One region of the Ectothiorhodospira sp. BSL-9 genome, then DNA from elsewhere that is predicted to be linked to it. Evidence: riboswitches for the same ligand, from Rfam matches in the RefSeq annotation. Region 1 holds a riboswitch; each other region holds the start of a gene.
What was found. Region 1 has a riboswitch for cobalamin ahead of bluB (5,6-dimethylbenzimidazole synthase). Riboswitches for the same ligand answer to the same signal wherever they lie in the genome.

Region 2: it holds a riboswitch for cobalamin, as region 1 does, so the genes downstream of both, cobW (cobalamin biosynthesis protein CobW) here and bluB (5,6-dimethylbenzimidazole synthase) in region 1, are expected to answer to the same signal.
Region 3: it holds a riboswitch for cobalamin, as region 1 does, so the genes downstream of both, ECTOBSL9_RS00195 (TonB-dependent receptor domain-containing protein) here and bluB (5,6-dimethylbenzimidazole synthase) in region 1, are expected to answer to the same signal.

Annotation. Positions count from the first base shown of each region.
Region 1 is NZ_CP011994.1:3,309,448-3,314,262, forward strand. It holds gene ECTOBSL9_RS15110 (MFS transporter) at 1-876, shown strand, start outside; gene fetB (iron export ABC transporter permease subunit FetB) at 909-1,700, opposite strand; gene ECTOBSL9_RS15120 (ATP-binding cassette domain-containing protein) at 1,703-2,344, opposite strand; cobalamin riboswitch at 2,391-2,593, shown strand; gene bluB (5,6-dimethylbenzimidazole synthase) at 2,642-3,394, shown strand; gene ECTOBSL9_RS15130 (DUF2235 domain-containing protein) at 3,546-4,700, shown strand; gene ECTOBSL9_RS15135 (YaiI/YqxD family protein) at 4,759-4,815, shown strand, end outside.
Region 2 is NZ_CP011994.1:2,541,201-2,546,015, forward strand. It holds gene ECTOBSL9_RS11795 (cryptochrome/photolyase family protein) at 1-1,291, shown strand, start outside; cobalamin riboswitch at 1,348-1,590, shown strand; gene cobW (cobalamin biosynthesis protein CobW) at 1,710-2,792, shown strand; gene cobN (cobaltochelatase subunit CobN) at 2,792-4,815, shown strand, end outside.
Region 3 is NZ_CP011994.1:36,632-41,446, forward strand. It holds partial or broken gene ECTOBSL9_RS00190 (cobyrinate a,c-diamide synthase) at 1-670, opposite strand, end outside; gene ECTOBSL9_RS00195 (TonB-dependent receptor domain-containing protein) at 784-2,613, opposite strand; cobalamin riboswitch at 2,776-3,030, opposite strand; gene ECTOBSL9_RS00200 (cobalamin-binding protein) at 3,254-4,204, shown strand; gene ECTOBSL9_RS00205 (iron ABC transporter permease) at 4,201-4,815, shown strand, end outside.

The DNA of each region.
Region 1 (4,815 bases):
GGTGTGCTGATCTGCGGGATCAGCACCGGGTTGTCCTCACCGGTCATGGCACAAGCGGTTCATCGCGTGGTGCCCTCCCACCTTCGCGGCAGGGTGAATGCCACCATCAATGCGGGCACCAGCCTGGGCATCGCCCTTGCCATGCCGGCCGTCCTGATCTGGGCAGAGGCCTGGCGCAGCGCCTATGTGGGCTTTGCCGCCCTGGCCGCCATGGGCGTCCTGGCGGCCCTGGTCTATCTGCCTCGGGATGAGCGTCCCGCCTCACCCTCGCGGACTCACCCCACCTCCCCGCCCATACACTGGATGCAGTGGCTTGCCATCGGTCGCTTGAGTGGCATGGCCTTCGCCATGGGAGCCGTGAGCGCGGTCTACTGGGTATTTGCCCCCGACGCAGTGATCACTTCTGGCGGGCTGGTGTCCAGCCAGACCGCCTGGATGTGGCTGGCTGTGGGGCTGGGCGGAATCGCGGGATTCACCGCCGGTGATCTCATTTCGCGCTTCGGGCCGGCGCTCAGCCATGCTGGCGGGCTCACCGTGATGGCGGCCGCGATCGGACTGCTGGCCCTGGATCCCGGGAATTTCGCGCTCGCCCTGTCATCTGCGGCCCTGTTTGGCGCCGGATACATGATCCTCACCGGCTTCTACCTGGTGAGGAGCATCCAGATCATGGATCAGGCGCCCGCCCTCGGTCCGGTCATGCCGCTGCTCGCCACGTCCCTGGGCCAGGTGGCCGGCTCCCCCTTGGCCGGCTGGATGGTAGACACCCAAGGCCATGTGGCCACCTTCATGCTCTTCGCCATCGTGGGGCTTGCTGTCGCCTGGCTGTTCTCGTGGTTACTGAATGAACGCGGCGCGACGACATGGCAAAGCCCTTGAACATTCAGGCCCCTGCGCAGCATGAGCCCTGCTCAGGCCAGCCGGTCCAGTCGCAGGCGCTCGCGTTCGTCGAACAGGCGCCGAGCCCCCAACCAGATCGCGCCCAAGGTGCCAAAACCCGTGCCGGCGGTGATCAGGAACATGACCAGGATCTGGTATTTCACCGCCTCCATGGGCGGTATGCCGGCGAGGATCTGACCGGTCATCATGCCCGGCAGACTGACAATGCCTGCGGCGGCCATGGCGTTGATGATGGGCATGAGGCCACTGCGGGCCGCATCGCGGCGGATATCCTGGATGGACTCCGACCAGGTCTGCCCCAGGATCAGGCGCCCCTCGATGATGCGCCGCTGTTGCCAGGCCGTGGTGGTGAGACGGTCCAGCCCCAGAGCAATACCCGTCATGGTGTTACCCAGCAGCATACCCAGCAGGGGGATGGCGTACTGGGGCTCCCACCAGGGAGCTGGACTGATGATGACCGTGAGGGCCAGGACGGTGGCCGTGAAGGCCGAGGTGAACATGGCCAGCGTGCCAATGCCGTATCCCCACCAGCCCCGAAAACGCCGCGCCTGGCGAGCCATGACCTCGCGGCCCGCCACCAGCAGCATGATCAGCGCCATGAGGGCCACCCAGTACAGGGCCGCGTGTTCGAACAGGGTGGTGAGCACCAGGCCAATGAGCAGCAACTGGATCACCGTGCGCGCGGCCGCCACCAGCAGGCTTCGGGAAAGCCCCATGCCCACGCGGCTTGTCAGGACCGCCAGGGCAATGACCAGCAGAGCGGCAATACTCAGATCCCAGGGAGAGAGATAGATCACATCCATGCTCAGGACCTCGATTGCCGTGCCAGTTCAGCCAGCCGTCCCTGATCCATCATCAGCAACCGGCCACCGAGCCGGTCGCGCTGCTCGTGGTCATGGCTGACCCAGATGGCCCCGGCTCCCCGTTCCGTCACATACCCCATGACCAGGGCTTCCATGCGCAGGGTGTTTTCCGGATCCAGATTGGCCGTGGCCTCATCCAGGAGAAGCATCCGGGGGCCGTTGCCCAGCATCCTTGCCAGCGCCAGGCGCTGACGCTCGCCGCTGGAGAGGCGTTCCACCTCCCATTGGCGCACATCCGGGGGAAATCCCAACTGCTGCAGCCAGTCGTCCTGCACCCCCGTGAGATGCTCATCCACGGTGTCCGCCCACCACACGGGATCTGCCGGCAGATACCCTACCTGACGCCGCCATGAGGCGGGAGGGATGGTATCCCGCGGCTGGTTGGCCAGCCACACCTGGCCACGATGGGGGTCCAGATCAGCAATGGCCCGGAGTAGCAGCGACTTGCCCGCGCCGGAGGGCCCGGCAATGAGCAACAATTCCCCTGGCGCCAGTTCCAGATCGACCGGCCCCACATGATCGGATTGCAAACCCGTCAGTTTCAGCAAGGGGTCAGCGGTGGCAGTGAAGGTGGGTGCATCCATCACGGCAGTATACCGGACGAACGATCCGCTATACTGCGCCGGAGAATTCATCAACCCGCTGTCGGGTGCCCGTTCATCCACGGGAGAATCGGGAATGCGGTGGGGTGATCGATCGATGATCACCGAGTCCGCAACGCGCCCAGCGCTGTGAGGGGGATCGCGCAGACATCAAGCCACTGCCATGGGCGGGAAGGCGTCTGCGCGGGACGAACCCGAGTCAGAAGACCGGCCCGACAGTTTCTTTGCACGGCAGCAAGGCCGGGCTGCCGTCCCACCTGCTTGAACAAGGGGAACAACATGCAGGCTGGTGATTCAACACCTGATCAACATCGCTTCAACGAGGCCGAACGCAAGGCCATCTATCGCAACATGCTCTGCCGGCGGGACGTGCGGGGACAGTTCCTGCCCGACCCGGTGCCCGATGACATGCTGGCGCGCATCCTCACCGCAGCCCACTTCGCACCCTCGGTGGGCTACATGCAGCCCTGGAGCTTTGTGGTCGTCAAGGACCCACAAATCAAGCATCGAGCCCATCAGGCCTTCACCCGTGCCAACGAAGAGGCGGCAGGGATGTTCGAGGGCGAAAAACAGGAGACCTACCGCAGCCTGCGCCTGGAAGGCATCCTGGATGCACCCATCAATCTGTGCATCACCTGCGACCGGGACCGCGCCGGCCCGGTGGTGATCGGTCGCACCCACGACCACCGGATGGACCTGTACAGCGTGGTCTGCGCCGTGCAGAACCTGTGGCTGGCGGCACGCAGCGAAGGGTTGGGCGTGGGCTGGGTGAGCATCTTCCGGCCCGAGGACATCCGCCAGGTACTGAATCTTCCCGATGAGATCGTGCCCGTGGCCTATTTGTGCATTGGCCGGGTCAGCCACTTTCATGACAAGCCCGAACTGGAAGCCGCCGGCTGGCGCCCCCGGTTGCCATTGGAGCAGTTGATCCATATGGATGGCTGGGGGCACACCCCTGCCGAGGACGACGAACTGGTCAAGGCCGTTCAGGCATGCCAGGCCAGGGCGAGCCGCTCCGAAGTGCCGCTTTAGACCCGGGCTCCCGCGCACCCTGCGCCCTTCTCCGTCGGCGCCCCTGCGGGCGCCGACGGCATTCGGCCCGTGCAGGGCCTTACCGATCGTGAATCCCCTGCTACGCTCATGGTAGTGGCCGCTTGGGCCCAACCGCATGGGGATGAACCCAATGACAAGAAAACGCCTCGTGGTCTGCTGTGACGGCACCTGGGCCAAGGAAGAGACTCAGACCCACATCTTCCGACTCTTCGGGATGATCCCCGAGGAGCCCGCCAACGATGCTTACCAACTGAAGCACTACGTATCCGGGGTCGGCTCGTCCCGGTGGACCCGGTTTCGCGGCGGGGCCTTTGGCTTCGGGCTCAATGAAAACCTGCAACGGGCTTATAACTGGCTGGTGGAGCACTACGAACCTGGCGACGAGATCTTCTGTTTCGGGTTTTCCCGGGGTGCCTACACGGCGCGGTCCCTGTGCGGGATGATCGGCACCTCCGGGCTATTCTGCCGGGAGCATCAGGGCGAGACGGATCTGGCCATGAATTACTACCGCGTGCCACCGGAGCGGCGCCCACAAAGCCGCCAGCATCGCCAACTCCAGCGCATCCGGCGTCATCCGGAGGAAACCCTGAGCGTGCGCATGCTGGGTGTTTTCGACACGGTGGGCGCCCTGGGTGTGCCCATCCCGGCGCTGGCCTCCTTTGCCCAGGGGGGACGACGGGTCAACTTTCATGACACCACGCTGGGCCCACTGGTGGAGAATGCCTTTCATGCCCTGGCCATTGATGAGCAGCGCGGCCCTTTCAAGCCCACCCTGTGGACGTTAGCGGACGGGGATGCGTCCACCCCGCCCCAGGCACGGCGCTTTGATGGCAGCCGGGTGGATCAGCAGGTGGTACAGGCCTGGTTCCCCGGCGTCCATTCGGATGTGGGCGGCGGCTACGACAACAAGGCCCTGGCCGATGTCCCTTTCCTGTGGATGCTGCGCGAGGCCCAGGCCCTGGGGTTGCACATCGAGGAGAGCATGATCGAGGAGTGCCTCTCTCCCAATCCCTTTGCACCGGCCCACGACTCCCTGAACCTGCAATACAAGCTCACGGCTTACTGGCCCTGGATCGACGATAACCGCCCGCGCCTCATTGGCGCCGAGGCCCGGCATCGGGCCGGCCTGGGTGCTGCCCGCAACGCCATGGTCCATCAGGCCACGCTGGATCGCATTGAACAGGCTTCGCAACTCCCTCCGAAACAGTCACCTTATCGTCCGTTGAATCTGGTCAATCCGCAGGGAGAACTGATCGAACCGATGGATGTAGCGAATACCCGGTAGGGCCGTCACATGGGGATGCGGCACGGAAACGTGGTGTGTGGTGGTTTATACTGGGCCGATGACATCTGCCGAACCCGCCTCTCACGATTCCGGCCCCCGTATCTGGGTGGACGCG
Region 2 (4,815 bases), 770 kb from region 1:
GCAGGATTTTGCCGCCAATCTTGTGCAGTTGGCCGCGCGTTACAAGGCGACCCGGTTCGAGCGCATGGAGGCGGATGAATGGCGCGTGGAACGGCTGCTTGATGAGGCCTCAGCCCGGCTCGACCTGCCAGCCACTGTGGTGGATTCGGCACATTTTCTGCGGGACCGGGATGACCTGGCTCAGGCTTTCAGCGAGCGGGTTCCGCGCCTGGAGTATTTCTATCGCGACATGCGTCGTCGCCATGGCCTGCTGCTCGACGACAACCACAAGCCGGTGGGCGGGCGCTGGAACTACGATGCGGATAACCGGGCCCGCTGGCCTGGAGAGCCGCCGGCTCCGGCCTGGCCGTGGGTGCCCACGGATGTCTCAGCGCTATGGGAAGAGATCGCCGCTGCCGGGGTACGCACCTTCGGGGAGCCCAACGCGCATGCGCTGCCCTGGCCGCTGTCCCGGGCGCAAGCCCGCGAGGGACTGGCGGTGTTCGTCAACCAGGTCCTGCCGCATTTTGGCCGCTTTCAGGACGCGATGAGCACTCAGGAGCCACTGCTGTTCCATTCGGGGCTGTCCTTTGCGCTGAATATCAAGATGCTGCATCCGCGGGAGGTGATTGATGCGGCGATTCAGGCCTTCGAGGCGGGTGAGGTGGACATCGCTGCCTGCGAGGGATTCGTGCGCCAGATACTGGGTTGGCGCGAATACGTCCGCGGCGTGTACTGGGGGCGCATGCCACACTACGCGCAGACCAACGCCCTGGATGCCCACCGGCCCTTGCCCCGCTGGTACTGGACCGGCGAGACCCAGATGGCCTGCCTGCGCCATGCCATCGGCCAGTCACTGCAACTGGCGTATGCGCACCACATCCAGCGCCTGATGATCACCGGCAATTTTGCCCTGCTGGCAGGATGTGACCCGGACACGGTGGACGCCTGGTACCTGGGGATCTACATCGATGCCTTCGAATGGGTGGAGATGCCCAATACCCGTGGCATGAGCCAGTATGCCGACGGTGGGCTGGTGGCGAGCAAGCCCTACGCCGCTTCGGCCAGCTATATCAAGCGCCAGTCCGACTACTGCAAGGGGTGCCGGTATGCCGCCACCCGCCGCCACGGCGCCGATGCCTGCCCGTTCAATTCGCTCTACTGGGATTTCATGCTCCGCCATGAGGCGGATTTTGCCGGCAACCCGCGCATGACCATGCCTTATCGCGCCTGGCAACGCATGGATGAAGCCGAGCGCAAGGCCACCCTGAAACACGCCCGCCATCTACTCGAACGACTGGATGATCTGTGATCACGTGTTCCCCCTCAATTTGAGCCCACGGCGGATGCCTGCTACATTTGTGCGGTTATCTTAAAACTTCCGCAGGTGACCCGCGGGCCTCGACGGCCCATCCATCGGGTTGAAACGGGAAGCCGGTGACATCGCTCAGGCGATCACTCCGGCGCTGCCCCCGCAACGGTAAGTGGTGAACGTGGAGAACCCAGGCCACTGTGAGACCCCGTCCCCAGGGCGGATCTCATGGGAAGGCAGCCCCCCATGTTGAAGGCCCACCACAAGCCCGGAGACCGGCCTGTTGAAGACCAGGTGCCGCGGGGTGCGGCGTGCCGGGTGGAGCCGCACCGCGCCTGACCTCTCCTCCGTGGCACGTACCGCCCTTGTGGCGCATCCATCCCATCGATGCGCGGGCGGCGCGCGAGCGAGCATTTTCATGACATCCAGATCAAGAATCCCTGCCACCATCGTCACCGGCTTTCTGGGCAGTGGCAAGACCACCCTGTTACGCCATCTCCTGGAGAATGCCCAGGGGCGGCGCATTGCCGTGATCGTCAACGAGTTTGGTGAGCTGGGCATGGATGGCGAGATCCTCAAGGGTTGCGGCATCGGCTGTGATGAGTCGGGAGAGGACGCCGGTACCCTTTATGAACTGGCCAACGGGTGCCTGTGCTGTACCGTGCAGGAGGCCTTCTATCCGGTGATGAAGGCCCTGATGGAACGGCGGGACGAGATCGATCACATCCTCATCGAGACCTCCGGGCTGGCGCTGCCCAAACCCCTGGTGCAGGCCTTCAACTGGCCGGAGATCAAGACCGGTTGCACCGTGGATGCCGTGGTTACCGTGGTGGACGTGCCCGCCACCGCCCAGGGACAGTTCGCCGCCAACCCCGAGGCAGTGGATCGGCAACGCCGCTCGGACCCGAATCTGGATCATGCCTCCACCCTTCATGAGCTCTTTGAAGATCAGTTGTCGGCGGCCGATATCGTCGTGCTGAGCAAGACCGATCGGGTGGACGTAGCGGCGGTGGAACGGGTGGTGGAACTGGTTCGCAGTGAGATCCCACCCCAGGTAAAGATCGTCTCCAGCGACCATGGCCGGGTGGATCCGGCGCTGATGATGGGCCTGGGCAGTGCATCGGAAGCGCATATCCACCTGCGTGCCGGGCATCACGACCACGCCCATGGGGACGGGGATCATCACCACGATCATGACCACGACCCGTTCGACTCTGTGGTGGTGAGGCTGCCGCAGGTGGATCGAGACAGGCTAATGGAACAATTGCAGCAACTGGTGCGGGATCATCGCATCTTCCGCGTGAAGGGTTTCGCGGCCTTGCCGGAGAAGCGCATGCGCCTTGTGGTGCACGGGGTGGGGAGTCGATTTGACAGCTATTTCGACCGCCCCTGGGGGGCTCAGGAGGACCGCAGTACCCGCCTGGTGCTGATCGGTCAGGATCTCTCGGCCGATGCCCTGGAGCAGGCCCTGCAACCGGCCGCCCTGACAGCGACTGCCTGATGCATCTGCTGGCGGCACAACCCGGCGGGTTCGTCGATGACGAGTCGGTGATCACGCGTCTGGATCAGACGCCTGCCGATATTGTCATCCTCAGTGCCGCGGACACCACCCTGGCCCTGCTGGCGGCCCAATGCCCGCAGGCCCGCGAGCCCGACAAAGGAGCAGGGGGCGCCTATCCTTCGGTCCGCCTGGCCAACCTGCTGCATCTGGGGCAACCCGCTTCGGTGGACCTGTACCTGGACGAAGTGCTGCAAAAGGCTCGCCTGATCATCATTGATCACCTGGGCGGCGAATCCTACTGGCCCTATGGCACGGAGCAGGTGTGGGCCCTGTGCCGACGCAAGGGCATCCCGCTGGTGATGTTTTCCGGGGATAACACCGAGGATGGCAATCTGCTCATGAAGAGCACGGTGGAGCCAGGCGTCTGCCGCACACTCTGGCGCTATCTGCGCGAGGGCGGGCCTGCCAACATTCGTGCCTTTTACGACTTTCTGGGCGCCACCTTCTTTGACCTGCCGCTGGAGCCGCCGCCGCCCCGACCGCTGCCCCCTATTGGCGTCTATCACCCTGAACAGGATGTGGGCACGGTATCGGCCTGGCAGGCGCGCTGGCATGCGGGGGCGCCGGTGGTGGCCATCCTGTTTTATCGCTCGCACCTGCAGGCGGGCAACACTGCCGTGTTCGATGCCCTGTGTCAGGCCCTGCTGAGCCGGGGCCTCAACCCCCTGCCCATGGCCCTGGTCTCCCTGAAGGACCCGCCCTGCCTGGAGATGGTGCGTCGCCTGTGCCGGGAGCAGGGCGTGGCGCTGATCATGAATGCCACCGCCTTCTCCCGGGCCCAGGGCGCGGACGGCGAACAGGCCCTGGCGGACGACCGGCCCGTGCTGCAGGTGATCCTCTCTGGAGGCAACGAAGACAACTGGCGGCAGGATGTGCATGGGTTGCAACCCCGGGACATCGCCATGCAGGTGGCCCTGCCGGAGATGGATGGCCATGTGATTTCCCGGGCGGTGAGCTTCAAGGGGCTGGAACGACGCTGCCCGCACACCCAGACCGATGTGGTGCACTATCAGCCCCATGCCGAGCGGATCGAGTTTGTGGCCACCCTGGCCGAGCGCTGGTGCCGGCTGCGCAGCACCGCCAATGGGGACAAGCGCCTGGCCCTGATCCTGGCCAACTACCCCACCCGTGAGGGCCGCCTGGGTAATGGCGTGGGGCTGGACACCCCCGCGTCGGTGATCGGTATCCTGCGGCGCCTGCAGGGCGAGGGCTATGGCGTGGAGGGTATCCCCGATGACGGCGATGCCCTGATGAGCCGCCTGTGCGAAGGCGTGACCAACGATCCGCAGCAGCTGGCCCAGCGTCCCGCCTGGCAAAGCCTGTCCATGGCCGACTACCAGCGTTATTTCGATGGGTTGCCCGAGTCCAGCCGCGAGGCGGTGCTGGCACGCTGGGGCAGGCCGGAACAGGACCCCATGGTGCGACAGCAGCGATTCATGATTGCCGGCATCCGCTGTGGCCGGGTGTTCGTGGGTATTCAGCCGGCCCGCGGTTATCACCTGGACATGATGGCCAACTATCACGATCCAGACCTGGTCCCCCCACATTACTACCTGGCCTTCTACGCCTGGCTGCGGCTGCAGTTTGGCTGTGATGCCATCATCCATGTGGGCAAGCACGGTAATCTGGAGTGGCTGCCGGGCAAGAGCGTGGCCTTGAGCGAACACTGCTGGCCGGATCTGATTTTTGGCGCCATGCCCCATCTCTACCCCTTCATCGTCAACGACCCGGGGGAGGGCACCCAGGCCAAGCGCCGCGCCCAGGCCGTGATCATCGATCACCTGATGCCGCCGCTCACGCGGGCCGAGAACTACGGGCCGACCCGCGATCTGGAGCGCCAGGTGGACGAATACTACGAGGCGCTGATGCTGGATCGCCGTCGCGCCGCGGTGCTCAGGAAAGGCATTCTGGACACCATCGTCGCCCAGGATCTGCATCGGGACCTGGGCCTGGATGCACCGGC
Region 3 (4,815 bases), 280 kb from region 1:
GCTCAAAGGCCACCGGCGGCGGCAGGCCATCCGGCTTCCACACCAGCTGCGCTGCCGCGGCTTCCAGTCGCTGATCCAGGTCGGCGATCTCCTCGGCCTGCACCAGGCCCAGATGCCGACTGGGCAGGGCCGCATCGGCGGACTTGGGCAGATAGCCAAAGGCGGTGAGATTCGAGGGAAGTCGCTCCATGAGCATGCCGTAATGCCGCTCCCCGCTGACGCGATTGGCCAGCACGCCGGCAAAGGGCACATCGGCGCGAAAGGTGGACAGACCATGGGCCAGGGCGCCGAAGGTCTGGGCCATGGCAGCCCCATTGATGGCCGGCATCACCGGAATGCCGAACCGGGCGGCGATGTCGGCGCTGGAAGGTCGCCCATCGAACAGGCCCATCACCCCCTCCACCAGGATCAGATCCGACTCGCCCGCCGCCTCATACAGACGTTGCCGGGCATCCTCCTCCCCGGTCATCCACATGTCCAGGGTGTGCACGGGGTGCCCGCTGGCCTGCTGATGGATCATCGGGTCGAGAAAGTCCGGCCCCGCCTTGAACACCCGCACCCGCCGCCCCTGGTTGCGATGGTAGCGCGCCAGCGCCGCCGTCACCGTGGTCTTGCCCTGACCGGAGGCGGTGGCGGTGATGAGCAGGGCTGGGCAATGGTGAGTGGTCATGGTCGGCCTCGTGGATTCACATCGTCACCCTCACCCCAACCCCTTGAGGGGAAACTCCACCAACTCCCTTCTCCCCTCGGGGGAGAAGGGCCGGGGATGAGGGGCGGCGGAGGTCACTGTTGCTGGTAGTTTAACGTGACGAAGAAGGCGCGGCCGGGTTGGTTGTAGTCGCGAACTACTTCGTACTCCCGGTCAAAGACATTATCCACCTTTGCACGCAAGGTCCATTCTTCAGTCATGGCATAAGATGCCCGGAGACCCAGTACCTCATAACCACCTACGCGATTCTGCTCACCTTGCTGATCGTAGCGGCCACCTTCAACCAACAGCGTACCGCCTACAGTAAAGACTGATAATTCACGATCAACATCTAAACGGAGCGTATTACGAGAACGGCGTTGTAACTGGGTGCCGCTGTCCCGATCCTCGGGCTGCAAATGAGTGTAGGCGGCACTCGCCATCCAGCCTCCTTGACGCAAACCACCCTCCAACTCCAAGCCCCGAATCCGGGCTTCTCGGACATTCTCTGGACGCATGGGGTCAAAACCCGTGTTGATAATCAAATTATCGATTTGACTCTCAAACAAGGTCGCGGACAAGAAGCGTGGCCCCGCATCATACCGAAGACCAACTTCGTAGGTTTCTGACTTCTCTGGCTCAAGCTCTGAATTGCCGGAATAACTGAAACCACCTTGATATACCGTAAACGGAAAATACAACTCGTTGAATGTTGGAGCCTTGAAGGCGGTCCCAAAGCTGACCCAAGAGCGCACCTCCTCAGTGAACTGATAACCCCAAGCGATCTGTCCCGTAGTCTCAGAATCGAACGCTTCGTTATCGTCAAGACGCAAACTTCCGGACACAGAATGCCTACCCAGATCCGTTTGCATTTGTATATATCCACCCCAATTATCTCGGCTGCTTCTGTCGAAATCTCCGGTTCCAGTAACCCGATCTTGAAGGAAATCAATCCCCAGGGTCAGCAAGGATGTACCGAGCGCCAGATCATTCTGCCAGCCCAATTGATAGCGCTCAGTATCGAAGCGGGATGAAAAAAGCCCATCTTCATAGTTCTTTCCATCATCTCGGCTATAGCCCACACTAAACTGGGTAAACCAAGCTTCATTTACTTGGCTACGCATCCCCACCTGAGAAACATACTGAGCGAATTCAGACCAGTCTCTAGCAGGAGAGCCCCGATCATAATCTGTTTCGCCTTGGGAATGTAAGAGTCTCGCAAAGACCTCGGTATCATCGGTTAATTGATGTATCACACTCCCTGAAATTGTAAAATTATCATAACCATCTCGATCGCTATTACCGATATCGTCCCGCACATTGATCCCGTCGGTCTGAAAGTAACCAGCGGAAAGATCGTAACGAGTGGTTTCATTTGAGCCACCGACGCCAAATCCCAGTTCCGCGCTACCAAAAGATCCTACACCTAACCGCGCTCGCACCCGTGCCGGACCTTGGCCATCACGCGTGAAGATCTGGATAACACCACCAATCGCATCAGCTCCATACAAACTGGTTCGGGGGCCCCTCACAATCTCAATGCGTTCAATTTCTGAAGGGGAGAGAAATTGCCAAGCAGCCTGTCCAGTGGTTGCCGAACCCAGCCGGACTCCGTCTACAAGCAACAGAGTGTGATCAGATTCAGTGCCACGCATAAACAGACTAGTGTTTTTTCCAAAAGGTCCATTCTGGCTCAATCCGATACCAGCCCTTCCTTTCAGCAGATCGGCAAACTCCTTCGGCTGCAGCCGCTCGATCTCCTCGCGGTCGATCACGGTGACGGAGGCCAGGGTCTGGTCGGTGGTTTGGGCTGTGCGGGTGGGGGTGACCAGGATGGGGTCCAGTTGGGCCACCTGTTCCTGGGCGCTGACAAGGGAAGGGATGGCCAGCAGAACGGCTGCCGGCAGGAAGGATCGGGTTTGCATGTGTGTGTACTCTCCGGTGCGCCGCCCGCGCACCTGTCATGGGCCAGGATGCGGCACGAGGAGAGCAGCGGATCGATCAGGCCCATCGGTGCGTGGCGCACCGGAAAGCCAGATCCACCGGAATGAGACCCGAGAAGACGAGCCGCGCAAAGCCCTCCGCAATGCCGCGTAAACGCATCAGGCCGGTCTCCGGGCTCGCGGACGGGTCATCTTTGACCGGGTCAAGGCACCTTCCCACGCTTGCGCGCAGTGGCTTCACGCCTTGCCGGGGTTGCTGCGGTGACATGCAGAAACCCTCGTCTCGCCTACCGTTGCGGGGGCAGCGCCGGACTGGTCTGCAGAATCTGGCAGACATACCGGCTTCCCGTTTCACCAGACGGATGTCAATCGTCTGGCACCTGAAGCGAGGCGGTATCATACGCAAACGATTGTGGATATTCCAATGTGAGCCGCAGGGATTACTGTCAGGGCAGATGGACATCCATGCGCCTGAGGCGCGCCCATTCGCGGCCAAGGGCCGCTCCCACGGGAAGTGGGTGCTGGCAGGGTTGGATACCGATGGGCCCGGAGGATCATGCAGGTGGCCAGCACCCGCATCGCTGTTATGATGCCCTCCTTTCAAGCGCCCGACCCCAACACCATGAGACACCCTCACCGCATAAGCCATACCCCGCCATTTCACGACAAATGGGCACATATCGCCGCCGTTTGCGTCCTCCTTGTCACCGCCTCAGTAACCACGAACGCTGGCGCAGAGCCCGTGACGGTCACCGACGACAAGGGCCGTGAGGTGCGCCTTGAGGCGCCTGCCAAACGCATCATCAGCCTGGCCCCGCACATCACCGAAAACCTGTTTGCCCTGGGCGCCGGCGACCAGATCGTTGGGGCCGTCAACTACAGCGATTACCCCGAAGCCGCCGAAGACATCCCCCGGGTGGGCAGCTACAAGCAACTGGACCTGGAATCCATCCTCGCCCTGCAACCGGACCTGGTGGTGGCCTGGGAGAGCGGCAACGTGCGGGCACAACTGGAACGCCTGGAAGCCCTGGGCTATCCCCTCTACTTCAGCAACCCGCAAACCTTCGAACAACTGGCCTCCGGCCTGGAACGCCTGGGACACCTCACGGGTCACGCCAGTGGCGGTCAAGAAGCGGGAACCCACGTACGCCACACCCTGGCCGAACTTGAAGAGCGATACGGCGAGCAGCCCCCTGTGAGCGTCTTCTACCAGGTATGGGATCGCCCCCTGATGAGCCTCAACGATGAACACCTCATTTCCCAGGCCATCCGCCTCTGCGGCGGCGAGAACATCTTCGGCCACCTGGATACCCAGGTGCCGCGCCTGGATCGCGAGGTCGTCCTCGCCGCCAATCCCGAAACCATCATCGGCGGCGGCATGGGCGAGGACAACCCACAATGGGTGGAAGACTGGCGCCGCTGGTCCGACATGACCGCCGTGCAGCGGGATAATCTCTTTTTCATCCCCCCGTCCCTGATCCAGCGCCCCACGCCGCGCATCCTGGAAGGCACCCGGATGATCTGCGATTTTCTGGAAACCGCCCGCGAACGTCGCCCGGAGGGCGATGAGTGACGCGCCTGGCGTTCATCCTGGCCATCCTGCTGGGTGGCTCGCTGGCCGCCGTGATGACGGCCGTGGCCGTGGGCAGCGTGCCGCTCACCCCTGCCGAGACCCTGGCGGTACTCACCGGCGGCGGCGAGCCCCTGCATCGCACCCTGATCCTGGAGTTGCGCCTGCCCCGTACCCTGGCCGCCTTTGCCACGGGTGGACTGCTGGCAGTGGCCGGCGCCTTGATGCAGGTGCTGTTGCGCAACCCACTGGCCGACCCCTACGTACTGGGCCTGTCGGGCGGGGCGGCGGTGGGCGCCCTGCTGGCCATGCTGGCGGGCCTGGGCACCGTGGTGGTCTCCGGATCGGCCTTTATCGGCGCCATGATCTCCACCCTGATCGTCTTCGGCCTGGCCCATGGCACCGGTAGCTGGACGCCCACCCGCCTGCTGCTCACCGGCGTGGTGGTGGCAGCCGGCTGGGGAGCCTTCATCAGTTTCATGCTGGCGGTCAGCCCCACGGAGGAACTCCCTGGAATGCTGTACTGGTTAATGGGTGACCTGTCCCACGCCCACAGCATCTGGCCCGCCTGGACCGTGCTGGTACTGGTGGTGCTGGCCGCCATGCCCCTGGGG